3 regions of the Streptomyces sp. NPDC036815 genome follow, and region 3 is predicted to be linked to each of the others. Evidence: predicted binding sites of a transcription regulator. Region 3 holds the regulator's gene; each other region holds the start of a gene.
What was found. The regulator HrcA, encoded in region 3, represses chaperone genes, less so after heat shock. The targets are predictions, from matches to a motif close to TTNGCACTCNGNNNNNCNGAGTGCNAA.

Region 1: groL (chaperonin GroEL) is a predicted target of HrcA. The motif match lies at 4,022-4,048, and genes of this name have one in related genera.
Region 2: groES (co-chaperone GroES) is a predicted target of HrcA. The motif match lies at 2,380-2,406, and genes of this name have one in related genera.

Annotation. Positions count from the first base shown of each region.
Region 1 is NZ_JBVJPW010000002.1:382,407-392,692, forward strand. Features, by position in the region: gene ACZ69I_RS07950 (esterase/lipase family protein) at 876-2,159, shown strand; gene groL (chaperonin GroEL) at 2,264-3,889, opposite strand; gene ACZ69I_RS07960 (cold-shock protein) at 4,212-4,415, opposite strand; gene ACZ69I_RS07965 (MoaD/ThiS family protein) at 4,836-5,111, opposite strand; gene thrC (threonine synthase) at 5,197-6,492, opposite strand; SAM riboswitch class I at 6,510-6,680, opposite strand; gene ACZ69I_RS07975 (glucosyl-3-phosphoglycerate synthase) at 6,818-7,762, shown strand; gene ACZ69I_RS07980 (hypothetical protein) at 7,801-8,040, shown strand; gene ACZ69I_RS07985 (alpha,alpha-trehalose-phosphate synthase (UDP-forming)) at 8,105-9,511, shown strand; gene otsB (trehalose-phosphatase) at 9,560-10,286, opposite strand, start outside.
Region 2 is NZ_JBVJPW010000005.1:245,168-255,453, reverse strand. Features, by position in the region: gene groL (chaperonin GroEL) at 170-1,798, opposite strand; gene groES (co-chaperone GroES) at 1,926-2,234, opposite strand; gene ACZ69I_RS14305 (polysaccharide deacetylase family protein) at 2,839-3,762, opposite strand; gene ACZ69I_RS14300 (class I SAM-dependent methyltransferase) at 3,845-5,095, shown strand; gene ACZ69I_RS14295 (RNA polymerase sigma factor) at 5,111-6,415, opposite strand; gene ACZ69I_RS14290 (YciI family protein) at 6,478-6,831, opposite strand; gene ACZ69I_RS14285 (MFS transporter) at 6,873-8,441, opposite strand; gene ACZ69I_RS14280 (TetR/AcrR family transcriptional regulator) at 8,523-9,245, shown strand; gene ACZ69I_RS14275 (hypothetical protein) at 9,347-9,829, shown strand; gene ACZ69I_RS14270 (hypothetical protein) at 9,940-10,281, shown strand; gene ACZ69I_RS14265 (GntR family transcriptional regulator) at 10,286-10,286, shown strand, end outside.
Region 3 is NZ_JBVJPW010000001.1:420,518-430,803, forward strand. Features, by position in the region: gene ACZ69I_RS01830 (SpoIIE family protein phosphatase) at 1-838, shown strand, start outside; gene hemW (radical SAM family heme chaperone HemW) at 885-2,117, shown strand; gene ACZ69I_RS01840 (DUF3097 domain-containing protein) at 2,241-3,062, opposite strand; gene ACZ69I_RS01845 (MBL fold metallo-hydrolase) at 3,098-3,835, opposite strand; gene hrcA (heat-inducible transcriptional repressor HrcA) at 4,047-5,063, shown strand; gene dnaJ (molecular chaperone DnaJ) at 5,064-6,203, shown strand; gene ACZ69I_RS01860 (nitronate monooxygenase) at 6,423-7,496, shown strand; gene ACZ69I_RS01865 (16S rRNA (uracil(1498)-N(3))-methyltransferase) at 7,493-8,233, shown strand; gene ACZ69I_RS01870 (VOC family protein) at 8,256-8,648, shown strand; gene ACZ69I_RS01875 (hypothetical protein) at 8,762-9,370, shown strand; gene ACZ69I_RS01880 (S41 family peptidase) at 9,417-10,286, shown strand, end outside.

The DNA.
Region 1 (10,286 bases), on a different contig from region 3:
ACCCCCTGATGGGCGGTCTTGGGGAGGGCGCGTGGGGTGTGGCCGGGGGGCGCGCGCCGACCTGCTTCGCAACTTTCCCAAAGTAGGTTCCCGGGAGCGCCCGACCGAGCCGCGACGGTGACGGCCACCGACGATGGGCCGGTCCGCACCCGGCCGCGAGAGCCGATGACCCGAGCGGCGGAGCCGGGCGGCTGACCGAGCGCGCACCGAGGCCCCCGCCCACGATGGGCCGGACCGCACCCGGCCGCGAGAGCCGATGACCCGAACGGCGAAGCCGGACGGCTGGCCGAGCACGCACCGAGGCCCTCACCCACGATGGGCCGGACCGCACCCGGCGATGAAAGGGAATGACCCCCTAGGCAGTCCCGTGGGTCCCACCCCTGGCCGTCCGGGTCAAGGTCAACGTGCGGTGGAGGGGCGGGAGTCAAGGGTGGAGCGCAGCGGAATCGGCGCAGCCGACGCGTAGCGCAGCGGAGCGCCCTTTACTCCCGGCCCGGAACCGCCACACTCCGCAAAAAGCCGGGCGGCCCCGGCAACCATCAAAGACACCGCCCCACCGAAGTCCCCGCCCCCCAGGCCCGCTTCACGACATACTTCCGCCCCCCACCCCGGCGCCCACACCCCCCACCCCCCACCCGACTTGGCCGACGCGCCGCCACCCGTACCCGAACTCCCCGCACCCCCACCACACCGCCCCCTGGCCAGACGCCCGTCCCCCCTCACGTCCCACCCGTAAACGGCCGAACCCACCCTGTCCGAAAGGCCCCACACCCCCGCCCGGATCGAGCGCTCCCCCTACCCGGCGACTACCGGACGTACCAAAGATGGCACCGCACGTGACCGGCAAGCCCGCGTATCCGTCCGAGGGGACCCTCATGCCCAAGCCCAATGATCCGCACGCGTCCAACGAACCCCACGAGCCCGCCGATTCACAGATCTCCGCCGCCTTCGGGGCCGCCGCCCGCGTGACCCTGGCGCCCGGTTCCAAGGAGGCCAGGGAGCACCCGACCGAGGCGCCGGAGCCGGACGACGAGTGGGCGCTGCCGAGCGGCAGGGCCTGGGTGTACCTCGCCGACACCGGGCGGGGCCTGACCCGGCCGGTGATCCTCGCCGACGGGTTCAGCAGCGGGCCCAGCGAGCTGGACTTCTCGTGGGAGATCCTGGAGTGCGGCCCGTACCCGTTCATCAGCGCGCTGCGCCGGCGCGGCTACGACGTCATCCTGATCGGCTACGACGAGCGCAGCGCCTCGATCCTGGACAACGCGCAGGTAGTACGGGCCGCGATCCTGGAGGCGACGGCGCGGCGCAGGGGCGAGCACCCGCTGACCGTCGGCGGCTTCAGCATGGGCGGTCTCGTCGCCCGCTACGCGCTGGCCAGGATGGAGCACGACGGCGGCGCGGAGAACGACCACCAGACCGCGCTGTACTTCTCCTTCGACAGCCCGCACCGCGGCGCGTGGGTGCCCCTCGCGCTGCAGTCGTTCGCGCACTACATCCGGCGGCTCAACGCGGCGTTCTCGAACCAGATGAACAGTCCGGCCACCCGGCAGCTGCTGTGGCAGCACATCGCCGAGTGGGACGACAGCCCGGAGACGGACAAGGAGCGGGTGGAGTTCCTCGCCGAGCTGGAGCGGGTCGGCGGCTGGCCGAGCCGGCCCCGCAAGATCGGCGTCGCCAACGGCGTGCGCACGGGTGAGGGGAACGGCATCCGGGGCGGCGAGCGGGCCTTCCACGGCAAAGGGCTGGCCATCACCGGCACCCGGCTGCACGCGCAGCCCGCGGGGCAGCAGCAACTCATCGCACAGCTACGGGTGGTGACGTTGCGCAAGCCGCAGATCCACACGTCGGGCATCCCGGAGATGGACGGCGCTCCCGGCGGCACCCTGGAGGGCTTCGGCATCCTCGCCGACGAGCTGGACAAGATCCCCGCGATCATCGGTCTCGGCTCCGAGGCGGACATCCGCGAGCACTGCTTCGTGCCGGTCGTCAGCGCGATCGCACTGCGCGACATCGACACCCACGAGAAGCTGTACGGGCCGGTCACGGCCTCGGCGGAGGAGGAGAGCGAACTGGACGAGTTCCTCTGCGCCTCCCGGAACGAGGGCCACACCTCGGTCACCGAGGAGCTCTGCACCTGGATCATGGACCGCCTGCCGTAGTAGCTCCGGCGGGGCCGAGAACGCCGCAGGGGCGGCACCCTCCCGAAAGAGAGTGCCGCCCCTGCGTACGAGCTACGCGCTCAGGACGATCGATCCGCGAGGGATCAGAAGTCCATGTCACCGCCCGGCATGCCGCCGCCGGCCGGGGCAGCGCCCGCCTTCTCCGGCTTGTCGGCGATGACGGCCTCGGTGGTGAGGAACAGCGCGGCGATGGACGCGGCGTTCTGCAGAGCGGAACGCGTGACCTTCGCCGGGTCGAGGATGCCCTCGGCGATCATGTCGACGTACTCACCGGTCGCGGCGTTCAGGCCGTGGCCGACGGTCAGGTTGCGCACCTTCTCGACGACGACGCCACCCTCGAGACCACCGTTGACGGCGATCTGCTTGAGCGGGGCCTCCAGGGCGAGCTTCACGGCGTTGGCGCCGGTCGCCTCGTCACCCTGCAGGTCGAGCTTCTCGAAGACCGAGGCGGCCTGGAGGAGGGCCACGCCACCACCGGCGACGATGCCCTCTTCGACGGCGGCCTTCGCGTTGCGAACGGCGTCCTCGATGCGGTGCTTGCGCTCCTTGAGCTCGACCTCGGTCGCGGCACCGGCCTTGATGACGGCCACGCCGCCCGCGAGCTTCGCCAGGCGCTCCTGGAGCTTCTCGCGGTCGTAGTCCGAGTCGCTGTTCTCGATCTCGGCGCGGATCTGGTTGACGCGACCCTGGACCTGGTCGCTCTCACCGGAGCCGTCGACGATCGTCGTCTCGTCCTTGGTGATGACGACCTTGCGGGCGCGGCCGAGCAGGTCGAGACCGGCGTTCTCCAGCTTGAGGCCGACCTCCTCGGAGATGACGGTGCCACCGGTGAGGATGGCGATGTCGCCGAGCATGGCCTTGCGGCGGTCACCGAAGCCCGGGGCCTTGACGGCGACGGACTTGAAGGTGCCACGGATCTTGTTGACGACCAGGGTCGACAGGGCCTCGCCCTCGACGTCCTCGGCGATGATCAGCAGCGGCTTGCCGGACTGCATGACCTTCTCGAGGAGCGGAAGGAGGTCCTTCACGTTCGAGATCTTCGAGTTGACGATCAGGATGTACGGGTCGTCGAGCGACGCCTCCATACGCTCCATGTCGGTGGCGAAGTACGCCGAGATGTAGCCCTTGTCGAAGCGCATGCCCTCGGTGAGCTCGAGCTCAAGACCGAAGGTCTGCGACTCCTCGACGGTGATGACGCCTTCCTTGCCGACCTTGTCCATCGCCTCGGCGATGAGCTCGCCGATCTGGGTGTCGGCGGCGGAGATGGAGGCCGTCGAAGCGATCTGCTCCTTGGTCTCCACGTCCTTGGCCTGCTCGAGGAGGGCACCGGAGACGGCCTCGACGGCCTTCTCGATGCCGCGCTTGAGGGCCATCGGGTTGGCACCGGCGGCCACGTTGCGCAGGCCCTCGCGGACCAGCGCCTGGGCCAGGACGGTCGCGGTCGTCGTGCCGTCACCGGCGACGTCGTCCGTCTTCTTCGCGACCTCCTTGACCAGCTCGGCGCCGATCTTCTCGTACGGGTCCTCGAGCTCGATCTCCTTGGCGATGGAGACACCGTCGTTGGTGATCGTGGGGGCGCCCCACTTCTTCTCGAGGACGACGTTGCGACCCTTGGGGCCCAGGGTCACCTTGACGGCGTCGGCGAGCTGGTTCATGCCGCGCTCGAGGCCGCGCCGTGCCTCCTCGTCGAACGCGATGATCTTGGCCATGTGAAGTGGTCCTCCCGGACGGGGTGGAAAAGCAAGCAAACGGACCGTGCTGGTGCCCGCGACGGACGGCCTGCAGCCCTTGTGGTTCCTTGCCCCACCCGGTCTGCGGGCCTCACCGACCCGATCCAAGTTCTGTCACTCTCACTCGGAGAGTGCTAAGCCCAATGATTAGCACTCGACCCCTGCGAGTGCAAGCGCCTCTCGAGGATCCCGCACAGCTCGCGGGCGCGCGCCGCGCGTACCCCGCGCACACGAGGGGCCCGTACCCCTGACGGGATACGAGCCCCTCGCGATGCTTGCTTCGGTGGTCGGTCGCGCCGAGCTAGACGGCGAGCTTGACCATGTCCGCCTGCGGACCCTTCTGGCCCTGCGAGATCTCGAATTCGACTCGCTGACCTTCTTCAAGGGTGCGGTACCCGTCCATCTGGATCGCGCTGTAGTGGACGAAAACATCCGCACCACCGTCGACCGCGATGAAGCCGTACCCCTTCTCCGCGTTGAACCACTTGACGGTGCCCTGAGCCATGCCTAACTCCCCTATTACTGGCCCTTGCACAGGACCGCACTTCGCGGACCCGGGTCAGACCTCACCGCCCACTGCTGGGGGTGTGCGCCGGAACGCGTCGACCGCCGCTGAATGTATCTGTCCAACTGCCGTCTGCAACAGGTCAATCGGACGAGAATTCTGGGCACGCCCGATCGGTAATATGCGGAGAATTCGCCACGATTCAGGGCAAGACGGGCCAGGCAAAAGCCACATAAGGTTCAAATGGGCAGCGCGCTTTGGCTACTTCTTGTCGACTCCGGGCCGACTTCGTATATGCGCTCGGCATTAACGGCGAAGCACTCTTCCCAACTGTACCGCGCTCAACCATGCAGAATTGCCCCCTCCGTTTCGCGAACGGAGAGGGCAATTCGGGTTAAGCAGGGTTCTTGCGGAAAAGGATCAGCCGCCGGCGACGGCCGGAATGATCGAGACACCCGCGCCGTCCGGGGTCGCCGTCTCCAGGCCCTGCTCGAAGCGGACGTCGTCGTCGTTGACGTACACGTTCACGAAGCGGCGCAGCTTGCCCTGGTCGTCCAGGACGCGGGCGGCGATGCCCGTGTGGTTCTTCTCCAGATCGGCGATGACCTCACCGAGGTTCGCCCCCTCGGCGACGACCTCGGCCTTGCCGCCGGTGTAGGTGCGGAGAATGGTGGGGATGCGGACGTTGACACTCATGGGTTCACCTCGGGGGTACGGGCCCCGGCAGGGGCGCGGGGAACTGCGCGACCAGCCACGGCCGGTCCGCAGCGGAACAAGAAGCTCAGCCGGCCAGACCCGCGGAGCGGAACGCGTCGAGGCTCGGCTTGATCGTCGCCGTCGCCTGAGACCTCTCGGCAACCGCGTCAAGCGTCTTGAGCCCGTCCCCGGTGTTCAACACCACCGTGGTGAGCGAGGGATCGATGAGCCCCGCCTCGACCAGCTTCCGCGTGACGCCCACCGTCACACCGCCGGCGGTCTCCGCGAAGATCCCCTCACTCCGAGCGAGCAGCTCGATCGCGTCGACGACCTGCTCGTCGTTCACGTCCTCCACCGCACCGCCCGTGCGACGCGCGATGTCCAGGACGTACGGCCCGTCGGCCGGGTTGCCGATGGCCAGCGACTTGGCGATCGTGTTCGGCTTCTGGGGGCGTACGACGTCGTGCCCGGCCTTGAAGGCCGCAGACACCGGGGAGCACCCCTCCGCCTGGGCGCCGAAGATCTTGTACGGCTTGTCCTCGACGAGGCCCAGCGCGATGAGCTCCTTCAGCCCCTTGTCGATCTTCGTGAGCTGCGATCCGGAGGCGATCGGGATGACCAGCTGGTCGGGGAGGACCCACCCCAACTGCTCGCAGATCTCGTACGCGAGGGTCTTGGAGCCCTCGCCGTAGTACGGCCGCAGGTTGACGTTGACGAAGCCCCAGCCCTCGCCCAGCGGGTCGCCGATGAGCTCGGAGCAGAAGCGGTTCACGTCGTCGTAGTTGCCCTCGATGCCGACGAGCTCGCCGCCGTACACCGCGGCCATGACGACCTTGCCCTGCTCCAGGTCGTGCGGGATGAACACGCAGGAGCGGAAGCCGGCGCGGGCCGCGGCGGCGCCGACGGCGCCCGCGAGGTTGCCGGTGGAGGAGCAGGAGAGGGTGGTGAAGCCGAAGGCGCGCGCGGCTTCGAGCGCCTGCGCGACGACCCGGTCCTTGAAGGAGTGCGTGGGGTTGCCGGAGTCGTCCTTGACGAACAACTTGCCCTGTTGGACGCCGATTTCCCTGGCGAGGTTGTCGGCCTTGACGAGCTGGGTCCAGCCGGGGTTCAGGTTCGGCTTGTCGGCGACGTCGGCGGGGACGGGCAGGAGCGGGGCGTAACGCCAGATGTTGGCGGGGCCGGCCTCGATCTGCTTGCGCAGGGATTCCGGGTCGCCGAGCGGCAGGTCGTACGCGACTTCGAGGGGGCCGAAACACTCGACGCACGCGAAGATCGGACCGAGCGGGAACTTCGTGCCGCACTCTCGGCAGGAGAGACCCGATGCGGGGCCGAGGTCTACGGAAGAGGTGGTGCTTTCGGTGGCGACAGTCTGCACAGCCATGGAGGCGAGGCCCTTTCTCCTCATCTTCCTCGCGACGCATCTCGCCGCGAGACGGAATTGGCACCTTCCCGGGCCCGGAGCCTCGCGGCGCTGATCGCGCACACGGTGACACTCGCGTCTCGCGACGCGCGGCTGGGTGGTTGCCGGGGCTTCAACGGGCCGTATCCCTCTGCCCCTCTGGATGAGCGGTATTCGATTGTGTGACGCCCGGGGACCCCCGACATGCGTGGGTCACCGGCGTTGTTCAAGACTGTAACCGAAGCCCCGGACCCTTGAGATAGTCGTCCGAACCGCGAGATGGATCACATATGGGAGGACCGCGACCGTGCTGGAAGAGGCCGAGCACTGGCTGAGCAGGCGTTCCTGGTCCGTCGCCGACCGCCCGCTGGACCTTCTGGCCGCCGCCAAACGCGCGTCCGGCACCTCGGTGAGCGTCGTACTGCCCGCGCTCGACGAGGAGGGGACGGTCGGCGACATCGTCGCCGAGATACGCCGCGCGCTGATGGAGGAGGTCCCGCTGGTCGACGAGCTGGTGGTGATCGACTCCGGCTCCACGGACCGTACGGCCGAGGTCGCGGCGGCGGCGGGCGCCAAGGTCGTCCACCGGGACGAGATCCTGCCGCGCCTGGCGCCGGTGCCCGGCAAGGGCGAGGTGCTGTGGCGGTCGCTGCTGGTGACGGGCGGGGACATCGTCGCGTTCGTCGACGCGGACCTGCGGGAGTTCTCCGCGGACTTCGTCTCGGGCATCGTGGGCCCGCTGCTCACCGACCCGGACGTGGCCTTCGTGAAGGCGATGTACGACCGGCCGCTCGGTGCGGCGGCGGGCCAGGGCGGCCGGGTGACGGAGCTGATGGCGCGCCCGCTCCTGAACATGCACTGGCCGCGCCTCGCGGGGTTCGTCCAGCCGCTGGGCGGCGAGTACGCGGCGCGCAGGTCGCTCCTCGAACGGCTGCCGTTCCCCGTCGGGTACGGCGTGGAGCTCGGACTGCTCGTCGACGCGCTGCACACCGTGGGCCTGGACGCGCTCGCGCAGGTCGACGTGGGGGTGCGCAGGCACCGGCACCAGGACGGGCAGGCCCTCGGGCGGATGGCGGCGGCGATCTACCGGACGGCGCAGCTGCGGCTCGCGCGCGGCCATCTCCTGCGGCCCGAACTGACGCAGTTCGAGCGGGGCGGGCAGGGGTTCGTGCCGCGGACGTACGCGGTCGACACGGAGGAGCGGCCGCCGATGACGGATATCGCCGAGTATGCGCGCCGTCGCGTGGCGTAACCTCCGCCGATGATGTGCTTTGCCTACATTGCCCCACTATGTGGATCGGAACGGTGTGGCGCAGAACTGTGCGGGTCGGCGGGGCCGGGCAGGCCAGGAGATTCCTACGGCGGGCCGGTGCGGTGAGCCTCGTCCCCGCCACGCTCGCGGCGGGCGCGCCCGCCGGACGGCTCGCCACGACCGGCGACTCCCGGGCCCTGCTGTACGGCGGGATCGCGGTCGCGCTGTGCGTCGTGGGCGTGCTGCTGCTGGCCGCGGGGCGCGGGCGCGGGGACTGAGCGGCCGGGGACCGAACAGGGGTCGTACGTTTGCCCGTACCCGGGACGGGCTACGTTCTGCCACATGGTCTCCGAGTCCGCATCGTCAGCAGCGCAGGTACTGGTCGCCTCCAACCGCGGCCCCGTCTCGTACACCGTGGGAGAGGACGGGGAGCTGACCGCCAGGCGCGGCGGCGGCGGCCTGGTCTCCGGGCTCAGCGCCATCGGTGACGAGGCGGACGCCCTGTGGGTGTGCGCGGCGCTCGGCGACGGGGACCGCGAGGCGGTGCGGCGCGGCGTCGGCGAGGACGGCGTCCGGATGCTGGACATCGACGCGGACGTCCACGCGGACGCGTACAACGGCATCGCGAACTCGGTGCTGTGGTTCGTCCACCACATGCTCTACCAGACCCCCCTCGAACCGGCCTTCGGACCGGAGTTCCGCGCACAGTGGGCGGCGTACGAGACGTACAACCGCGCCTTCGCCGAGGCCCTGGCGGCGGAGGCGGCGCCGGGCGCCGCGGTCCTCGTGCAGGACTACCACCTGGCGCTGGTGCCCGGCATGCTCCGCGAGCTGCGCGAGGACGTGCGCATCGGCCACTTCTCGCACACCCCCTGGGCGCCCGCCGACTACTTCCGGATGCTGCCGGACGACGTCGCCGAGCAGCTGCTGCGCGGGATGCTCGGCGCCGACCGGCTCGGCTTCCTCACCGGGCGGTGGGCGGACGCGTTCACCGAGTGCTGCGTACGGGTCGTCGGCGGGACCACGGGCACCCGGATCGGGGTGCACGGGCTCGGCGCCGACGCGGACTTCCTGCGGGAGCGGTCACGGCGGGACGACGTCGAGGACCGGATGCGGTCGCTGCGGGAGCAGGCGGGCGAGCAGGACGGGGAGGCCCGCAAGCTGATCGTCCGGGTGGACCGCACCGAGCTCTCCAAGAACATCGTGCGGGGCATGCTGGCCTACCGCGAGCTCCTCGACACCCACCCCGAGTGGCACGAGCGCGTCGTGCACGTCGCGTTCGCCTACCCCTCGCGGCAGGACCTGGCGGTCTACCGCACCTACACGGACGAGGTCTCCCGGGTCGCCGCCGACATCAACTCCCGCTACGGCACGCCCGGCTGGACCCCCGTCGTGCTGCACGTCAAGGACGACTTCGCGCGCTCGCTCGCCGCTTACCGCATGGCGGACGTGGCGCTGGTCAACCCCATCCGCGACGGCATGAACCTCGTCGCCAAGGAGGTCCCGGTCGTCTCCGACGAGGGCTGCGCGCTGGTCCTCTCGCGGGAGGCGGGGGCGTACGAGGAACTCGCCGAGGACGCGCTCGGCGTGAACCCGTACGACGTGTCGGCCACCGCGCGGGCCCTGCACGCGGGCCTCGTGATGCCCGCGGAGGAGCGCGCCGAGCGCACCAAGCGCCTCGCGGCGGCGGCGACGGCGCTGCCCCCCGCGCAGTGGTTCCTGGACCAGCTGCACGCGCTCACCGGCTGAGCACGGCGGCCGGTGGCCCGGAGACCGGCGCCGTCCCAGGACAGGCTCTCAGGGCAGTTGGGCCGCGATCGCCGACAGCAGCCCCACGACCCCGAGCGGTCCGTCCACCACCAGGTCGGCCCGCCCGGCGAGGTCCGTGACCTCCGTGCTGCCGCTGCACACCAGGAGGCCCGCGACCCCGTCCGAGCGGAGCTTCTCCACCGCGCCGAAGGCGGGCAGGTCGCCGAGGTCGTCGCCCGCGTAGAGGACGGACTCGGCGCCCACCTCGCGCAGGTACTCCTCGAGGGCCACGCCCTTGTCCATGCCGGGCGGCCGCAGCTCGAGGACCATGCGGCCCGGTTCGACGATCAGTCCGTGCCGGGCCGCCAGCTCGGCGAGCGGCTCGCGCAGCGCGTCGAAGGCGGCCCGCGGGTCCTCCGCGCGGCGCGTGTGGACCGCGACGGCCCGGCCCTTCTCCTCTATCCAGGTGCCGCGCCAGGCGTCGATCGCGTCGAGGAACCCGGGCAGCTCGGCGCGGACGGCCGCGACGCCGGGGTGCGGCTCGGCCGCGTGCACCGTGCCGGTGACGGCGTCCCAGCGCTCGGCGCCGTAGTGCCCGAGGACCACGAGGTGCTCCAGGCCCGCCACGCCCGCGAAGCCGCCGTAGCGGACGGCGACGCCCGCGGGGCGGCCCGTGACCACGGCGACCGACCGCAGGCGCGGCGCCAGCGCGGCGAGCGCGGGCACGGCGTCGGGGTGGGCGCGGGCCTGCTCGGGGTCGGCCACGATCGGGGCG
Region 2 (10,286 bases), on a different contig from region 3:
CCGCGCCCCTGAGGCGACTTCGGCGAGCGCCCCTTAAGGGGCGCGGGGAACTGCGCGACCAGCCGAAGGCAACCGCACCCGGCGACGGGCAGCGACCCGGCAGACGCACCCCCGAAAAGGCCTGAGGCCCGGCTCCCTGTGCGGGGAGCCGGGCCTCGGGCAACTCAGGTCAGTGCGAGTGACCGTGGCCGTGGCCGTGACCGGCCTCCGCCTCTTCCTCGGCCGGCTTCTCGACGACCAGGGTCTCGGTCGTGAGGAGCAGCGACGCGATGGACGCGGCGTTCTCCAGGGCGGAGCGGGTGACCTTGACCGGGTCGATGACGCCGGCCTTGACCAGGTCGCCGTACTCACCGGTCGCGGCGTTGAAGCCGAAGCCCTTGTCGAGCTCGGCGACCTTCGAGGTGATGACGTAGCCCTCGAGGCCCGCGTTCTCGGCGATCCAGCGCAGCGGCTCGACGGCGGCGCGGCGGACGACGGCGACACCGGTGGCCTCGTCGCCCTCCTTGCCGAGGTTGCCCTCGAGGACCTTGACGGCGTGCACCAGGGCGGAGCCACCACCGGAGACGATGCCCTCCTCGACCGCGGCGCGGGTCGCGGAGATGGCGTCCTCCAGACGGTGCTTCTTCTCCTTCAGCTCCACCTCGGTGGCGGCGCCGACCTTGATGACGCACACGCCGCCGGCCAGCTTCGCGAGGCGCTCCTGGAGCTTCTCGCGGTCCCAGTCGGAGTCCGTGGCGTCGATCTCGGCCTTGATCTGGGCGACGCGGCCCTCGACCTCGGCCTTGTTGCCGCCACCGTCGACGATCGTGGTGTCGTCCTTGGTGATGGTGACGCGGCGGGCGGTGCCGAGCACGTCGAGACCGACCTGGTCGATCTTGAGGCCGACCTCTTCGGCGATGACGGTGCCGCCGGTGAGGGTGGCGATGTCACCGAGCATGGCCTTGCGGCGGTCGCCGAAGCCGGGGGCCTTCACCGCGACGGCGTTGAAGGTGCCGCGGATCTTGTTCACGACCAGGGTCGACAGGGCCTCGCCCTCGACGTCCTCGGCGATGATCAGGAGCGGCTTCGAGGCGTTGGCCTGGATGACCTTCTCGAGCAGCGGCAGGAGGTCCTGGATGGAGGAGATCTTGCCCTGGTGGATCAGGATGTACGGGTCGTCGAGGACGGCCTCCATACGCTCCTGGTCGGACACCATGTACGGCGACAGGTAGCCCTTGTCGAAGGCCATGCCCTCGGTGAAGTCGAGCTCCAGGCCGAAGGTGTTGGACTCCTCGACGGTGATGACACCGTCCTTGCCGACCTTGTCCATCGCCTCGGCGATGAGCTCGCCGACCTGCGGGTCCTGGGCGGACAGACCGGCGACGGCCGCGATGTCGGCCTTGTCGTCGATCGGACGGGCGGTGGCGAGGAGCTCCTGCGAGACGGCCGCGACGGCGGCGTCGATGCCCTTCTTCAGGGCGGCCGGGGAGGCGCCGGCGGCGACGTTGCGCAGGCCTTCCTTGACCAGGGCCTGGGCGAGCACGGTGGCGGTGGTGGTGCCGTCACCAGCGATGTCGTTGGTCTTGGTCGCCACCTCCTTCACCAGCTGGGCGCCGAGGTTCTCGTACGGGTCGTCGACCTCGACCTCACGGGCGATGGTGACGCCGTCGTTGGTGATGGTCGGCGCGCCGAACTTCTTGTCGATGACGACGTTGCGGCCGCGGGGGCCGATCGTCACCTTGACCGTGTCGGCAAGCTTGTTGACGCCGCGCTCAAGGGCGCGACGGGCGTCCTCGTCGAACTTCAGGATCTTCGCCATGGGAGCGATTCAGCCCTCTCGAAAACTCGGGTGAACGAACTGCGCCCCTCGCCGCCCGGCAATCAGCGGGGTGACCAGGGGCGCAGCTCAAAAGCAAATCTGCTGGTGAAGCAGGTGAAGCGGTGAATTACTTCTCGACGATCGCGAGCACGTCGCGAGCCGAGAGGACGAGGTACTCGTCGCCGTTGTACTTCACCTCGGTGCCGCCGTACTTGCTGTACAGCACGACGTCGCCGACCTTCACGTCGAGCGGAAGGCGCTCGCCGTTCTCGAAACGCCCCGGGCCCACGGCGAGGACAGCGCCCTCCTGGGGCTTCTCCTTCGCGGTGTCCGGAATGACCAGGCCGGAGGCCGTGGTCTGCTCGGCGTCGAGCGGCTGGACCACAATGCGGTCCTCGAGCGGCTTGATGGCAACCTTGGAGCTGGCGGTCGTCACGATCCGGTCTCCCCCTTCGGAGATCTCACGGGGTTAAGAGTCTGAGTGTGGCGACCAGGTGGATCCGTCGTCGCGGGTGCCGGACCTGCCCGTCGCTGTTGGCACTCTCCAGTGGGGAGTGCCAGAAGTGAGACTAGGACGGGGATTAGCACTCGGTCAAGCGGAGTGCCAATCGACTGCGTCGGGCTTTAGCGGATGGCGGTGCCTCTGGGCGGGGCGGGCGGCGCGTTTTCCCTGTCGGGGCAACGGCTCTCGGGCTCTTCGGGTTCCCCAGCGGCGATTCGTGGCGGCCCCGATTCTTGTGGCCCTGCACCGGGGGCTGTGCCCACCCGTTCCTCCCCCAGCGCCTCAAGGGCCTGGGGGAACCCCCAGCGGAACGCCTGCCCACAGCGGGAAGCGGGGGCGCCTGACCCCGAGCCCGGCTTCGGGGTCGGGTGTGAAGACGTACTCGGTTTGCGTGGGGGGATTTTGTGGGTTGCCTTGCGGCCCAGGCGTTCGATCGGGTCCACCGATTCCGCGCAGCCCGAGAGGAGTGCGGGCGCGAGCAGGCCGCACAGGAGGGCTCCGGTCAGGAGACGGCGGCGGCGCGCTCGCGCCCGGGGGGTCACAGGTAGTCCTCCAGCCTGGCCACCGCGTAACCCCTGTCCGTGACCGTCTTCATGACCCGGCGGACCATGTCGGGCATGGTGCCCTTCCAGTCCTCACGGCCCCGGAAGTGCGTGAGGATGATGTCGCCGGGGTGCAGGTCCTTGTCCCACTCGCGCCACTCCATGTGGTCGGCGAAGGCCTCCGACGCCCACAGCGGGACCGCCTTGACGCCGCAGGACTTGGCGGCGCGCAGGGTGTCCCGGTTGTAGTTGCCGTACGGCGGGCGGAAGAGCTCGGGGCGCTTGCCGTAGTGCTTCGCGATGACGTCCTGCATGCCGCAGATCTCGCGGCGCTGGCCCTCGTACGACAGGCCGGGCAGGTAGCGGTGGTGCAGGGTGTGGTTGTTCAGGGTGACGCCGCGGTCCTGCATCTTCTTGAAGTAGCCGTAGTCCTCCTTGACCAGGTAGTCGCTGAGGAACGCGGTGTACGGCAGGTGCAGTTCGCCCATCATCCTGAGCAGCGCCGGGTCCTTCTCGGCGCCGTCGTCGATGGTCAGGAAGACGACCTTGTCCTTGGTGGGGACCGTCGTGAAGACCGGCGGCAGGCTCGACTGGCCCTTGACGTCGAAGCCCTTGCGGGTGGTGATCCGCGGCTTCGTCCTGGGCGGTGGGGGCGCGGCGAGCGGGGTCTTCGCCAGACCCCAACGCCTGGCCGCCGCGACCCTGGCCGCCTGGATCGCGCCGAGCTTCTGGGCGTAGGAGTCCAGGGCACGGGCGGGCGGGGCGTTGAGCGGCTGCTGGCCGTGGGCGGGGGGCGCGCCGGAGCCGCCCGCGGAGGCGCAGCCCGACGCGATGGCGGAGGCGGCCAGGACGGCCACCGCGGCGCGCACCCGATTGTTCCGTCTTCTGGCGTATTTTACGTTTTGTCGTACTAGTTGCATGGAGCCGGATCCTCGCAGCTCAAGGTCGTTTTGCGGCCCCGACACCGCCACCGGCCGCGCACCGTCCACCGACTGGCCCACAATGGGGCAGGTGAACGACCCGAACACGCCGAGCGGCCACGCGACCGACCTCGGGGATCCCCTCGCCGCCTTCGCCGCCCTCCGCACCGCCGAGGGCCGGGCCCTGCTCGACGAGGTGCGGGACGTCGAGCCCGCACAGGAGCTCGCCGCCGCCACCCGGCTGCGCCGCACGCACCCGGCGCTCCTGGTCACGGCCGCCCTCGCGCAGGCGCGGCTGCGGCAACGGGCCGCGGCGAAGTTCGGCGCCGAGGACGCGGCCCGGATGTTCTTCACGCCCGACGGCGTCGAGCAGGCCACCCGCTCCTCCGTCGCCGCCCACCGCGCCGAGCGCTTCAAGGCCCTCGGGGTCCGCTCGCTCGCCGACCTGTGCTGCGGCATCGGCGGCGACGCGATCGCCCTCGCGCGGGCCGGGATCTCCGTACTCGCCGTCGACCGTTCCCCGCTGACCTGCGCGGTCGCCCGCGCCAACGCGGAGGCCCTCGGGCTCGCCGAGCTGATCGAGGTCCGCGAGGCCGATGTCACCGAGGTCGACACCTCCGCGTACGACGCGGTGTTCGTGGACCCGGCGCGCCGCTCCGCCAGGCGCGGCCGCATCTTCGACCCGGAGTCCTACTCCCCGCCCCTGTCGTGGGCGGTGGAGACGGCGCTGAAGGCGCCGCGCGCCGCGCTGAAGATCGCTCCCGGCATCCCGCACGAGGCGATCCCCGCCGAGGCGGGGGCCGAGTGGATCTCGGACGGCGGCGACGTGAAGGAGGCCGTGCTCTGGTTCGGCACCGACGTGCCGTCCTCGCACCGCGCGACGCTGCTGCCCGGCGCCGCCTCCCTGTGGTCCTCGCTCGACGCGATGCTGCCGGATCCCGGGGTGCGTCCCGTCGGGCGGTATCTGTACGAACCGGACGGCGCCGTCATCCGCGCGCACCTGGTCGCCGAGGTGGCCGCCCGGGTCGATGGCGGGCTGATCGACGAGACCATCGCGTACGTCACCTCCGACGCCCTGCACGACACCCCGTACGCCACGGCCTATGAGATCACCGATCAACTCCCCTTCAACGTAAAGAAGTTGAAGGCGTTGCTGCGGGAGCGCGGAGTCGGCGTGCTCACCGTGAAGAAGCGCGGGTCCGCCGTCGAGCCGGAGGAGCTGCGGCGCAAGGTGAAGCCTCAGGGGAAGCGGTCCGCGACGGTCTTCCTGACCCGGGTGGCGGGCGCGCCGACGATGCTGATCGGGCATCCGGCACCGGCCGCGACGGACTGACCCGGGCCCGGCCGGTCAGAGCTGGCAGGAGGCCGCCCGCGCGAGGAGCAGCTCCCGTTCCCTCTCGTTGCGCGCCAGCGACGCCGCCCGCTCGAACTCCGCGCACGCCTCGGCCGTCCTGCCGAGCCGCTCCAGCAGGTCGCCCCGCACGCTGGGCAGCAAGTGGTAGTCCTTCAGGGCCGGTTCGGCGGTGAGCGCGTCGACCAGGGACAGGCCGGGCTCCGGGCCCTGTGCCATCGAGACCGCGACCGCGCGGTTCAGCTCGACCACCGGGGACGGGGTGCGGGCCGCGAGCAGGCCGTAGAGGACGGCGATCTGCTGCCAGTCCGTCTCCTCGTACGTGTGCGCTCGGGCGTGGCAGGCGGCGATCGCGGCCTGCAGCGCGTACGGGCCGAGGGCCCTGGACGAGGCGGCCGCGGCTCTGGCCCGCGCCAGGGCGGCGTAACCGCGCCGGATGAGGAGCCGGTTCCAGCGGGCCCGGCTCTGCTCCTTGAGCAGCACCGGCTCGCCGAACGGCCCCGTGCGCGCCGCCGCGCGCGACGCCTGGAGTTCGAGGAGCGCGGCCAGGCCGTGCACCTCGGCCTCCTCGGGCATGAGGCCCGCGAGGACCCGCGCGAGGCGCAGGGCGTCCTCGCACAGCGCCGGGCGCAGCCAGTCGTCGCCCGCCGTGGCGGCGTACCCCTCGTTGAAGATGAGGTAGATGACTTCGAGGACCGAGCCGAGGCGGGCCTCGCGGTCCGGGCCGCGGGGGACCTCGAAGGCGACGTCCTTGGTGGCGAGGATGCGCTTGGCCCGCACGATGCGCTGCGCCACGGTCGGCTCGGCGGCGAGCACGGCGCGGGCGATCTCCGCGGTGGTCAGGCCGCCGAGCAGGCGCAGGGTGAGCGCCACCCGGGCCTCGGCGGAGAGCAGCGGGTGGCAGGCGGTGAAGACGAGGCGGAGCAGGTCGTCGTCGATGCCGTCGGGGTCGTCGGGATCGGCGGGCTCGTCCGCGCCGGGCCCCATGGTCTCCAGGTCACGGCCGACCTCGGCCAGCTTGGCGGCGTAGCGCTCGCGGCGGCGCACCAGGTCGATGGCGCGGTGCTTGGCGGTGGCCATGAGCCAGGCGCCCGGGTTGTCGGGGACGCCCTGCTCGGGCCACCGTTCGAGGGCTGCCACCAGGGCGTCCTGCGCCAGCTCCTCGGCGATGCCGACGTCTCGTACGATCCGCGTGACACCGGCGATGATGCGCGGGGACTCGATGCGGAAGACGGTCTCGACGGCGTGGCGGGACCGCCGCTCCGGCGGTGTGCGACGGGGGTGCTCCGGCGGAAGGCTCACGGCCACCCATCAGAACACCCCGCCGCACCCCCCGCAAAGGCTGGCACCGCTACCGGCAGGCCCTAGCCCTCGATCTCCCGGACCTCCGCGGTGATCGTCCAGTAGTCCTCGTGGGTGCGCAGGAAGCGCTTGGTCCACTCGACCGCCTCCGCCATGTCCTTGGCCTGGCAGATCGAGTAGCCGCCGATGACCTCCTTGGTCTCGGTGAAGGGGCCGTCGGTCACGGACATCTCGCCCTTGTCCCAGGTCACGCGGGTGCCCTCCTCGGTCGGCCGGAGACCCGCGGTGTCGAGCATCACCCCGGCCCTGGTGATCTCCTCGAGGAGCGCGCCCATGCGCTCCTGCAGCTCGGGGCTCGGGCCGCCCTCGGGCACGTTGTTCTCGTCGATGCGGATCATCGTCAGATAGCGCGGCATCGCTGTCTCCCATCGGGTGGTGGCGGGGCTCTCCTCGCCTCTCACCCCTGCGTCGAACGGGAGACGCCCGTTTCGACATCGTCGCCGAGATTTTTCGAGTTTTCTTTCCCGGCGGGTGTTTTCGCAGGTCGCAGGGGTGTGGCCGGTGGTGTGGCCAGGGGTGTGGCAGCTGGAGCGGCGAGATGTCTGTCCGGGGTGGTCGTCCGACGGCCGTGCAGTACCGCCGTCGCCAGCGCGGCCGCCACCAGGAGCCCCGCGGACGCCGCGAAGGCCGCCGCGTGACCCTCGGCGAGGGCGCCGCGGCCCCGCCCCTGCCCCGTGGCGCCCGCCGCGACCGTGACCAGGACCGCGAGACCGAGCGAGCCGCCGAGCTGACGGGAGCTGTTGAGCAGCCCGGCGGCCATGCCGGTCTCCTCGGGGGCGACGCCGCTGGTCGCCGCCGTGCCGAGCGGTACGAAGCACAGGCCGATGCCGACGCTCGCGACCAGCGAGGGCCCGAGGACGGAGCCCAGGAACGTGCCGCCCGCCTCGGCCGTCAGGGCGAACCACCCGAACCCGGCGGCACCGAGCAGCCCGCCCGCCACGAGGAGCGTCCGCTCGCCGAGCCGCCCTGCCGTCCGGGTCGCGACCGCCGACCCGGCCACGATGCCCGCGCAGAACGGCAGGAACGCGGCGCCGGCCGCCGTCGGCCCGTACCCCATCACCTGCTGGAGGTGGAGCGAGGTGAAGTAGAAGGCGGCGAACTGTCCCGAGGACATCAGGAGGGCGAAGACGTTCGCGGAGAGCACGGGCCGGTGCGCCGTGCCGAGCAGGCCGAGGCGCAGCAGCGGTTCCCGCTCGCGGGACTCGACGGCGGCGAAGGCGGCGAGCAGCAGGGCGGCGGCGCCGAGCGTGCCCAGCGTGGTGCCCGAGTCCCAGCCGTACGTCTGCGTGCGCACGAGGCCGAGGACGAGCAGCGTCGCCCCGGCCGTGACGAGCAGGGCGCCGGTGACGTCGAGGCGGGGTGCGGGCCCCGTGCGGCGGTCGGCGGGCACCCCGTGCCGTGCGGCGAGGAGGGCGGCGAGCACCACGGGGACGTTGATCAGCATGACGGAGCGCCAGCCGGCCCAGTCGGTGAGCAGCCCGCCCGCCATGATGCCGACGGCCCCGCCGAGCGCCCCCGAGATGCCCCACAGGCCGAGCGCCCGGGACCGCGCGGGCCCCGCCGCGTAGTTCACGGTGATCAGGGCGAGCGCGACGGGGGCGAGCGCCGCCGCGCCCGCCCCCTGCACGGCCCGTGCCGCGATGAGCTGCCCCGGCGCGAGGGCGAGCCCACCCGCGAGGCTCGCCGCGCCGAAGGCCGCGAAGCCCCCCATGAGGGTGCGCCGCCGGCCGACGAGGTCGGCGAGGCGTCCGCCGAGCATGAGCAGGCCGCCGAAGGCGAGCGCGTAGGCGTTGACGACCCAGAGCAGCGCGTCGGGGGCGAAGCCGAGGTCGTCGCCCATGTCGGGCAGGGCGATGTTGACGACGGACATGTCGAGGGAGACGAGGAACTGCACGGTGAGCAGCACCGGCAGCAGCCATGGTCCTCGTGGAGCGTTCGAGTTCACCGTAGTGACCGTGTTCACCATGCGCGGCACATTACTATACGCGTATAGAAAAGAGGCGGGGGCGGCCGCCCCGCTCCCCCCGACAGGCGCGACAATGAGCAGGTGGCAGCAGATGACAACGAGCAGACGGCGGACGGGACCGGGACGGGAGCCGAGGCCCCCGGCGCGGGGAGGAAGCGCGGACGCCCCCGCCGCATCGAGACGGCGACGATCGTCGCGACGGCCCGCCGGATCCTGGAGACGGAGGGCGTCGCGGCGCTGAGCATGCGCCGGGTCGCCAAGGAGGTCGGCGCGACGCCGATGGCGCTCTACCACCACGTGCGCGACAAGGACGAGCTCCTGATGCTCACGCTCGCCGGCACGGCCGCGACGGTCCCGCGCCCCGAACTGCCCGCCGACCCGCGCGAACGCCTCCTCGCCGTCTCGGCGCACATGCACGGCATCCTGGCGGGGATGCCCTGGGTGGTCGAAGTGCTCAGCCTCGGCGACCTCACCGACGAGGGCGCCCTGTGGATGGTCGAGGAGATCATCGCCTGCTGCGTCGCGTGCGGGCTCACGCAGGAGGAGGCCGTAGGCGCCTACCGGACCATCTGGCACTGCGTCTACGGGGACCTGGCCTTCCGCCGCGCGATGGAGCGCCGCGCCGAGGACCCGGACCGCAAGCGCCACTTCCCCGGCCTGCTCACCGACGCGGACGCGGCCGAGCTCCCCCACCTCGCGGCACTCGCGGACCGCTGGGCGGAGCTCACCGAGGACTACGACGTGACCCGCCAACTGGGCGCGGTCATCGACGGGTTGCTGGGCCGGGTGGAGCGCTCCCGGTAATCCTGCGGAACCCGCCGCACGGGGGCGAGCTCGGGCACGCCAACTCATCAGCTCATTGTTACAGTAGTACCGTAACAATGGTTCTTGATGTTGGAGAGCTCATGACCTCCCAGGCCAGAAGGACGCGTCCCGGAATCTCCGAGCGCGGTCGGATCGTCTTAGGTGCCGCCCCGTGGGTCGCCGCCGCCGTGGCACAGCTGGCCGTCTACGCGGCTGTCCGCGATCGACTGCCGGACAAGGTGGTCTCTCACATGGGCTTCTCCGGGCCCGACGGCTTCATGTCGCCGCTCGAGCTGGTCGCCATCACCGTCGCCGTGTACCTGGCCGAGGCAGCCCTGTTCGGATACTTGCTGACAAGCCGCCGCCAGACGGCCGGGCAGTATCGACTCGTTGCCGCCTGCGGCTGGGGCGCCGCTCTGGGCGAGGGCTATCTCCTCACCGCCTCCTTCGCCGCCAACGCCGGGCTGTCCGACCCGCGCGACCTCGACTTCTCCATGGCGGTGCACGGGGGGATCGCCCTCGCCGGCTGCCTGGCGGGCGGCGCTCTCGGGGCGGCGCTGGCATGGAAGGCGGACCGACGATGACGCTGCCCCCTCGCAGGGCGGCCTGGAGCCGGAACGCGGGGCCTGCCTGGTGCGCACCGGCCGGAGTGCTCCTGGTCGCCGCAAGCGGCGGTCTCGCCTACGTCACATCGGTGAGCTGGTGGCTGCTCTTCGCGGCGTTCATGGGCCTGCTTCTCGTACTGTTCGGCAGGACGAGGGTTACCGTCGACGCGCGCGGTGTCACCGTCTCCGCTGCTCGGCTGCCGATCCGGCGCTTCCGCTCGGACCAGATCGTGGCCGCGTCCTCCGGCTACGCCCGCCTCGCCGACCTGGGGGGCTTCGGCTATCGCGTGATGCCCGGTCGGCACGCCGTGTCCTTGCGGCCGGGCGATGCCCTGTGGCTGGTGCTGAGCAGTGGGCGAGAGTTTGTCGTGACCGTAGACGATGCCGGGACTGCCGCACGTCTGATCACGGACCTTTCTGAAGGGCGTTGACGCCA
Region 3 (10,286 bases):
CCGCCGCGTCGCCCTGGCGATCAGTACCGCGCGGCGCTATCAGCGCCAGGCCAACATCAGCCAGGTGCTGCAGCGCGGGCTGCTTCCCAGCAAGGTCGCGGAGATCCCCGGCGTCGAGAGCGGCCTGGTGTACGAGCCGCGGGACAAGGGCGGCCCCGGTGGCGACTTCTACGACGTGTTCCACGCCAGTGAGGGCCGCTGGTGCTTCGCGCTCGGCGACGTCCAGGGCAAGGGCCCGGAGGCGGCCGTCGTCATCGGCCTCGCCCGCCCCTGGCTGCGCCTGCTCGCCCGCGAGGGGTACGCGGTCGCGGAGGTCATGGACCGGCTCAACCAGCTGCTCCTCGACGACGCGACCGAGGCGGCGGACGCCGCGGCCGCGGTCGTCGCGGTCGCGGGCGGCCAGGGCGTGCCGCCCGACGGCCCCACCTCGCGCTTCCTCTCCCTCCTGTACGGCGAGCTGGTCCCCTACGAAGGGGGAGTGCGCTGCACGATCGCGTGCGCCGGCCACCCGCTGCCGCTCCTCCTCTCGCCCGAGGGCGAGGTGCGGGAGGCGGCCACCCCGCAGATGCTGCTCGGGGTCGTCGACGACGAGACGTACACGAGCGAGAGCTTCGACCTGCGGGCGGGCGAGACGCTCCTGTGCGTCACGGACGGCGTGACCGAGCGGCGCTCGGGGCGCAGCCAGTTCGACGACGGGGACGGCCTCGCCGAGGCCCTCGCCGGCTGCGCGGGGCTCGACGCGGGGCTGGTGGCGGAGCGGATCAGGCGGCTCGTGCACGAGTTCTCGGACCGGCCGCCGGACGACGATCTGGCGCTTCTGGTGCTGCGGGCGCGCTGAGGCGGGCCGGGCGAGGGGGCCTGAGCGGTGGGGGACAATCGAAGGCATGCCTTCCGCACTGCCCGATGGTGAGCCCATGCCCGAGGACGGCGCGCTGCCCGCGTCCGCCCTGGCCGGCGCGGCCTCGCGCCCACTCGGCTTCTACCTGCACGTTCCGTACTGCGCCACGCGCTGCGGCTACTGCGACTTCAACACCTACACCGCCACCGAGCTGCGCGGCTCCGGCGGCGTGCTCGCCTCCCGCGACAACTACGCGGACACCCTGACCGACGAGGTGCGCCTCGCGCGCAAGGTCCTCGGCGACGACCCGCGGCCGGTGCGGACCGTGTTCGTCGGGGGCGGCACGCCGACGCTCCTTGCCGCGGGCGACCTCGTACGGATGCTCGCCGCCGTACGGGACGAGTTCGGGCTCGCCGACGACGCGGAGATCACGACCGAGGCGAACCCCGAGTCGGTCGACGCGGCGTACCTGGCCGAGCTGCGCGAGGGCGGGTTCAACCGCGTCTCCTTCGGCATGCAGAGCGCGAAGCAGCACGTCCTGAAGGTGCTTGACCGCACGCATACGCCGGGGCGGCCCGAGGCGTGCGTCGCGGAGGCGCGGGCGGCCGGGTTCGAGCACGTCAACCTCGACCTGATCTACGGCACACCGGGCGAGACGGACGACGACTGGCGGGCCTCGCTCGACGCGGCGATCGGCGCCGGGCCCGACCACGTGAGCGCGTACGCGCTGATCGTCGAGGAGGGCACGCAGCTGGCGCGGCGGATCCGGCGCGGAGAAGTGCCGATGACCGACGACGACGTGCACGCGGACCGGTACCTGATCGCCGACGAGGTCCTCGGGAGCGCGGGCTTCGAGTGGTACGAGGTCTCCAACTGGGCCACCTCCGAGAGCGGCCGTTGCCTGCACAACGAGCTGTACTGGCGCGGTGCCGACTGGTGGGGCGCCGGGCCGGGAGCCCACAGCCACGTGGGGGGCGTGCGGTGGTGGAACGTCAAGCATCCCGGCGCGTATGCCGGGGCGCTCGCGGGGGGCGGGTCGCCCGGCGCCGGGCGTGAGCTGCTCTCCGACGAGGACCGTCGGGTGGAACGCATCCTGCTGGAGCTCAGGCTGCGCGACGGCTGCCCGCTCCCGCTCCTGAAGGAGACCGGCCTCGCCGCGGCGCGGCGCGCGCTGGGGGAGGGCCTCCTGGAGGCCGCCCCGTACGACGAGGGGCGTGCGGTGCTGACGCTGCGGGGGCGGTTGCTGGCCGACGCGGTGGTGCGGGACCTGGTGGACTGAGGCGGTTCGCGGGGGCGGGCGCGGGCGCGGGGAATCTCACGCGCCGTGCGGGGCGCCCTGAGTGTCGTCACCACGGCACGGAGGCCGGCCCGGTACATGCAGGCGCAGGAGCCCCCCGTGCCGTCAGGGCAGCGTGACGAAGTCGATCAGTTCCTCCACACGGCCGAGCAGCGCCGGTTCGAGGTCCTTGTAGCTGCGCACCGAGCCCAGGATCCGCTGCCACGCGGCCCCCGTGTTCTCCGGCCAGCCCAGCGCCCTGCACACACCCGTCTTCCAGTCCTGGCCCCGCGGGACCCGGGGCCACGCCGTGATGCCGACCGAGGCGGGCTTCACCGCCTCCCAGACGTCGATGTAGGGGTGGCCGACCACCAGGGCGTGCGCGCTGGTGACCTCCGCGGCGATGCGGGACTCCTTGGAGCCGGGGACGAGGTGGTCCACGAGGACGCCGAGGCGCGCGTCGGGGCCGGGGGCGAACTCGGCGACGATCGCCGGGAGGTCGTCGATGCCCTCCAGGTACTCGACGACGACGCCCTCGACGCGCAGGTCGTCGCCCCAGACCCGCTCCACGAGTTCGGCGTCGTGCCGGCCCTCCACGTAGATGCGCCCCGCGCGGGCGACCCTGGCCCGCGCCCCGGGGACGGCCACCGAGCCGGACGCGGTGCGGGAGGGGCGTACCGGAGCGCGCGCGGCGCCCGAGGGGCGTACGAGGGTGACAGGACGGCCCTCGAGCAGGAACCCGCTCGGCTCCATCGGGAAGACGCGGTGCTTGCCGAAGCGGTCCTCCAGGGTCACGGTCGGGCCCTGCGCCGTCTTCTCGCAGCGGATCACCGCCCCGCAGAAGCCCGTGCTCAGCTCCTCGACCACGAGGCCGGCGTCCGCCGCCACCTCGGGCACGGGCTTCGGCTTCTTCCAAGGGGGCGTGAGATCGGCGGAGTACTGGCGCATTCTGCCGACGATAGGAAGAACGGGCCCGCTCCCGCCTACGACACGCCGAAACGGGCCGCCAGTGTGGCGCGCTGCGCACGGACAAAAGCCGCATCCACCACCGCACCGTGCCCCGGCACGTACAGCGCGTCCTCGCCCCCGAGCTCCAGGAGCCGGTCGAGCGCTGCGGGCCACCGCGTCGGCACCGCGTCCGGGCCCGCCTGCGGTGTGCCCGACTCCTCGACGAGGTCGCCGCAGAAGACGACCTCGCGGCCCCCGTCCACGCCCGGCACCAGGACCACCAGATCGTGGGCCGAGTGCCCGGGGCCGATGTTCGCGAGCAGCACCTGCAGGCCGCCGCCCAGGTCGAGCGTCCACTCCCCGCACACCAGGTGGTGCGGGTGGACCAGGAGGTCGGCGGCCTCGGCCGCCGCGTCCGCGTCCAGGCCGTGCCGCACCGCGTCCGCGCGCAGCTCGTCGCGGCCCGCCGTGAGAACCGTCTCGATGCCCACCGCGCCGTACACCTCCACGCCCGCGAAGGCCGCCGCCCCGAGGACGTGGTCGAAGTGCGGGTGGGTGAGGGCGAGGTGGGTGACCCGGCGGGCGCCGCCGAGGATGGCGCGGGCCTGGGTGCGCAGGGCCGCGCCCTCGGCCAGGCTCGACCCGGCCTCGATCATGAGGGCCGCGTCCCCGCCGACGACGAGTCCCGCCGTGCAGTCCCAGGTGGGCAGGCGGCGCCGCCCCACGCGCGGCGCGAGCTGCTCCCAGCCCGCCGCTTCCCAGGCCGGCGTCACGTCCATGCGGTGACGCTATCCCACGGGAGGCGTTCGGTCCGGCTGCCCGGAGTGCGGCATGACACAGGGGGGTCCGCCCTTGCCGGGGCCGTACCCGACGGCCGTACACTGACCTTCTGAAAGGCTGGCACTCCCGCACGGTGAGTGCCAGACGGGGGCTCGGGGAACGTTCGGGGCCCGTCGTGACGGAAGACAGTTGGAGGTGTGCGCGATGCTCAATGAACGCAGGCTCGAAGTGCTGCGCGCCATCGTCCACGACTATGTCGGGACGGAGGAGCCCGTCGGCTCCAAGGCCCTCACCGAGCGGCACCGTCTGGGGGTCTCACCGGCCACCGTGCGCAACGACATGGCGGCGCTGGAGGAGGAAGGGTTCATCGCCCAGCCGCACACCAGCGCGGGGCGCATCCCGACGGACAAGGGCTATCGGCTGTTCGTCGACAAGCTCGCGGGCGTCAAACCGATGACGGCGCCCGAGCGCCGGGCCATCCAGAACTTCCTCGACGGCGCCGTGGACCTCGACGACGTGGTGGGGCGCACGGTCCGGCTGCTCGCGCAGCTGACGCGGCAGGTCGCCGTGGTGCAGTACCCGTCGCTCACGCGGTCGACGGTGCGGCACGTGGAGCTGCTCTCGCTGGCTCCCGCGCGGCTGATGCTCGTACTGATCACGGACACCGGCCGGGTCGAACAGCGCATGATCGACTGTCCGGCGCCGTTCGGCGAGACCGCGCTCGCGGACCTGCGGGCACGGCTCAACAGCCGGGTCGCGGGCCGCCGCTTCGCGGACGTGCCGCAACTGGTGCAGGACCTGCCGGAGGCCTTCGAGGCCGAGGACCGCGGCACCGTCTCGACGGTCCTCGCGACCCTCCTCGAAACCCTGGTCGAAGAGACCGAGGAGCGGCTGATGATCGGCGGAACCGCCAATCTCACCCGCTTCGGACATGACTTTCCCCTCACCATCCGGCCCGTTCTCGAAGCCCTTGAGGAGCAGGTCGTGCTCCTCAAGTTGCTTGGGGAGGTGCAGGATTCGGGCATGGCCGTACGGATCGGTCATGAGAACGCCCATGAGGGACTCAGCTCTACTTCCGTGGTCTCGGTCGGCTACGGTTCGGGCAGCGAGGCAGTAGCCAAGCTCGGCGTGGTCGGACCGACCCGCATGGACTATCCGGGAACGATGGGAGCAGTACGCGCAGTGGCACGTTACGTCGGACAGATCCTGGCGGAGTCGTAAGTGGCCACGGACTACTACGCCGTACTCGGCGTGCGCCGCGACGCTTCCCAGGACGAAATCAAGAAGGCCTTCCGGAGGCTTGCGCGAGAGCTTCACCCGGACGTGAATCCGGATCCGAAGACTCAGGAGCGCTTCAAGGAGATCAACGCCGCGTACGAGGTGTTGTCGGACCCGCAGAAGAAGCAGGTCTACGACCTCGGCGGCGACCCGCTGTCCCAGGCGGGCGGCGGCGGTGGCGCGGGCGGTTTCGGGGCCGGTGGCTTCGGCAACTTCTCGGACATCATGGACGCGTTCTTCGGTACGGCGTCGCAGCGCGGCCCCCGGTCGCGCACGCGCCGTGGCCAGGACGCCATGATCCGCCTGGAGATCGACCTCGACGAGGCGGCCTTCGGGACCACCAAGGACATCCAGGTCGACACGGCGGTCGTCTGTACGACCTGCAGCGGTGAAGGTGCCGCGCCGGGGACGTCCGCCCAGACCTGTGACATGTGCCGCGGTCGCGGTGAGGTGTCGCAGGTCACGCGGTCCTTCCTCGGCCAGGTCATGACCTCGCGGCCGTGCCCGCAGTGCCAGGGGTTCGGCACGGTCGTGCCCACCCCGTGCCCCGAGTGCGCCGGTGACGGCCGCATCCGGTCGCGGCGGACGCTCACCGTGAAGATCCCCGCCGGTGTCGACAACGGCACCCGGATCCAGCTCGCGGGCGAGGGCGAGGTCGGCCCCGGCGGCGGCCCCGCGGGCGACCTGTACGTGGAGATCCACGAGCTGCCGCACGAGGTCTTCCAGCGGCGCGGGGACGACCTGCACTGCACCGTCACCATCCCGATGACGGCGGCCGCGCTCGGCACGAAGGTGCCGCTGAAGACGCTGGACGGCATGGAGGAGATCGACATCAGGCCGGGCACGCAGTCCGGTCAGTCGGTCCCGCTGCACGGCCGCGGCATCACGCACCTGCGCGGTGGCGGTCGCGGAGACCTCATCGTGCACGTCGAGGTCCTCACGCCCACGAAGCTCGATGCCGAGCAGGAGCGGGTGCTGCGGGAGCTGGCGCAGATGCGGGGCGAGGAACGGCCCACGGGGCAGTTCCAGCCGGGGCAGCAGGGGCTTTTCTCTCGGCTCAAGGATGCGTTCAACGGGCGGTAACGCCTGGAGCGGTGTCTTCGTAAGGGTTCCCCTTCGGTGCGGGTTGTCCCCGTGCCGGGGGGCCTTTGCGTGTGGCCCTTCCTGCGGGTCGTGGGGGCTTGGCGCGCGGTTCCCCGCGCCCCTGAAGGCCGCTGCGCGGCCCCTTGAGGGGCGCGGGGAACCGCGCGAGCAACCCGGGGCGGCCCGCACCTGCCGGTCGGCGCGTGGCACGATGCGTGCATGAGCTCCGCACTGACCGATCTCTGCCGCCATCCGATCGTGCAGGCACCCATGGCGGGCGGTGCCTCCGGCCCGCAGTTGGCCGCGGCTGTCGCCGAGGCCGGTGGGCTCGGGTTCCTCGCCGCCGGGTACAAGACCGCCGACGGGATGTACCAGGAGATCAAACAGCTGCGGGGGCTGACCTCGCGGCCCTTCGGCGTCAACCTCTTCATGCCGCAGCCCGACACCGCCGACGCCGCGGCCGTCGAGGTCTACCGCAACCAGCTCGCCGGTGAGGCGTCCTGGTACGAGACGCAGCTCGGCGACCCGGACAGCGGGCGTGACGACGGGTACGACGCCAAGCTCGCGATCCTGCTCGACGACCCCGTGCCGCTCGTCTCCTTCACGTTCGGCTGCCCCACGCGCGACGTCCTCGACGCCTTCGCGCGCGTCGACACCACGACCGTCGTCACCGTCACCACGGCCGAGGAGGCCCAGACGGCCCAGTGGGCCGGGGCCGACGCGGTGTGTGTGCAGGGCATCGAGGCGGGCGGCCACCAGGGCACCCACCGGGACAACCCCGAGGCCGACGGCGCCGGGATCGGGCTGCTCTCCCTGATCACGCAGGTCCGCGAGACCGCGCAGATCCCGATCGTCGCGGCCGGCGGGCTGATGCGGGGCGCGCAGATCGCCGCCGTCCTCGCGGCCGGCGCGGAAGCGGCGCAGCTCGGCACGGCGTTCCTCGTCACCCCCGAGTCGGGCGCGAACCCGCTCCACAAGCAGGCCATGACCAACCCGCTGTTCGTGCGGACCGAGCTGACCCGGGCCTTCTCCGGCCGCCCGGCGCGTGGCCTCGTCAACCGCTTCATGCGCGAGCACGGCCCGTACGCCCCCGCCGCCTACCCGCAGGTCCACCACCTCACCAGCGGTCTGCGCAAGGCCGCGGCGAAGGCCGGTGACGCGCAGGCCATGGCGCTCTGGGCCGGGCAGGGGCACCGGCTCGCCCGGGAGCTGCCCGCCGGACAGCTCGTGGAGGTGCTCGCCGCCGAGCTGGCCGAGGCGACGGCGGCGTCGGGTCCGGAGGACGCGGCATGACCGCCCCCGTCTTCGTCGTCGAGGACTTCGCCGCGGGCGCCGGCGGACGCTACGTACTGGACGGGCCCGAGGGGCGGCACGCCGTCTCCGTGAAGCGGCTGCGCGCCGGTGAGGACGTCGTGCTGACCGACGGCGCGGGGCGCTGGGCGCGGTGCGTGGTCCTCGACACCGAGGGCAAGGACCGACTGGTCCTCACCATGGACCCGGTGACCGAGGAGCCCGAGGAGTCGCCCCGTATCACCGTCGTGCAGGCCCTGCCCAAGGGAGACCGCGGTGAACTGGCCGTGGAGACCATGACGGAGACCGGCGTCGACGCCGTCGTGCCGTGGACCGCCTCGCGCTGCATCACGCAGTGGAAGGGCGAGCGCGGCCTCAAGGCCCTGGCCAAGTGGCGGGCCACCGCGCGCGAGGCGGGCAAGCAGTCGCGCCGGGTCCGCTTCCCCGAGATCGCCGACGCCGCGTCGACGAAACAGGTCGCCGCCCTCCTCGCGGAGGCCGACTTCGCGGCCGTCCTGCACGAGGAGGGCAGCGAGCCCCTCGCCACCGCGGAGCTCCCGAAGGCCGGGCACATCGTGCTGGTCGTCGGGCCCGAAGGGGGCGTGTCCCCGGACGAGTTGGCGGCCTTCGCCGGGGCGGGCGCGAAGCCCTACCGGCTGGGGCGCAGTGTGTTGCGCACGTCGACGGCCGGAACCGCGGCGACCGCTCTGCTTCTCGGCCGTACGGGCCGCTGGGCCTGACCGAACCCCCTTGGAGACCGATATGGAACTCGCTCAGGTCCGGCTGCTCGTCACGGACTTCCCCGCCTGCTACCGCTTCTACGACGAGGTCCTCGGCCTCAAGCCCCAGTCGGGCGCCGAGGAGGGGCCGTACGAGAAGTTCAGCCCCGCCGCGGGCTCCGCGGGCATCGCGCTGCAGGACCGGGCGATGATGGCCGGGCTGCTCGGCGAGGTGGCCGGGTCGGTGGCAGGCCACCGCTCGCTGGTGGTGCTGCGGGTCGACGACCTCGACGCGTACTGCGCGGTGATCACCGGCCGGGGCGCCGTGCTCACCCACGGCCCGGCGCCGCTGACGGACCGCATGCGGGTGGCGCACCTCAAGGATCCCGAGGGGAACCTGGTGGAGCTCCAGGAGTGGCTGCTGCTGCGCGCCTGACGAAGCCCGGACGGGCGCGAGGGAGCAGATGGCCGCAAGCGGTCTACCGCACCGGGGCGCGCAGTGGCACTCTGCCGCCTATGGGGGCATGGAGACGGTTACGCGGCCGGGCCATGGCGACCCGGCGCACGACGTCGTTGTACGCCGTCGCACTCGTCGGCGCCGCCGCGCTCGGCGTCACCGCGTGCGACCCCGTGGACGGGGGGATGAACACCTCCTCGATCGCGCTCACCACCGACGAGATGGGCACCAAGGAGCTGGAGCGGCAGCACGCGGACGTGGCGTGGCTCAGCTGTACCGCCGGCTTCGGCGACAAGGTCACCCCGCGCGGCAGGTCCGCGTCGTCCGACGTGGTGGCCGAGGTGGACTGCCAGGGCGAGACCGACGGCGGCAAGGACATCACCATCAAGGGCAAGGTGCGTTCCGTCGTCGACGGCAACTGCGTCCGCGGCAACCTCACCGCGCGGGTGGGCGGCAAGCAGTGGTTCCGCGTCGACGTGCTGGGCAACTGCGACGCGGACGACGGCAATGGGGACGGGAACGGGAACGGGAACGGGGGCGGAAGTGGTGGCGGGGGCGGCGAGCCGTCCGGTCCTGCCGTCTCCCACCGGCCGCCGCCCACCCACGAACAGCCCCGCCCCACGCCCACCACCACCGTCACCGTGACCGTCACCGCGGACCCGCCTCCCGGGCCGACCTGCAACTGCCTGCCCGGCAAGTGATCCAAACCGCTGTCGGCCGACTCGGCGGCTGCCTAGGGTGGACGTCGTGACAGAGGCAGCGCACACCGCATATCTCCGGTTCCCGCACATCCACGGCGAGTTGACCACCTTCACGGCCGAGGACGACGTCTGGGTCGCGCCCCTCGACGGGGGGCGCGCCTGGCGGGTCAGCGCCGACAACATGCCCGTCAACCACCCACGGATATCCCCCGACGGCACGACCGTCGCCTGGACCTCCACCCGCGACGGAGCCCCCGAGGTGCACGTCGCGCCCCTGGACGGCGGGGCCTCCAAGCGCCTCACCTACTGGGGGAGCGGGCGGACCGCGGTGCGCGGCTGGACCCCGGACGGCCGGGTCCTCGCGGTCAGCACCGTGGGACAGGCCTCGCTGCGCCGCTCCTGGGCGCGGGCCGTGCCGCTCGACGGCGGACCCGCGGCCACCCTGCCGTACGGCATCGTCGGCGACGTCGCGCACGGGCCCGACGGGCAGGTCCTCCTGCTCTCCGCCCCGATGGGCCGCGAGGCCGCCTGGTGGAAGCGGTACCGGGGCGGCACCGCGGGGAAGCTGTGGATCAGCGGGCCCGACGGGGACGGGGCGGCCCCCTTCGTACGGGTCCACGAGGAGCTCGACGGGAACATCGAGTACCCGCTCTGGGTGGACGGCCGCATCGCCTTCCTCTCCGACCATGAGGGGGTGGGCGCCCTCTACTCCTCCCTGCCCGACGGCTCCGACCTGCGCAGGCACACCCCGGTCGACGGGTTCTACGCGCGCCACGCCGCCACCGACGGCACCCGCGTCGTCTACGCCTCGGCCGGTGAACTCTGGCTCCTGGACGACCTGTCGGAGGCCGAACCGCGCCGCCTGGACGTCCGTCTCGGCGGCCAGCGCACCGATCTGCAGCCGCACCCCGTCTCC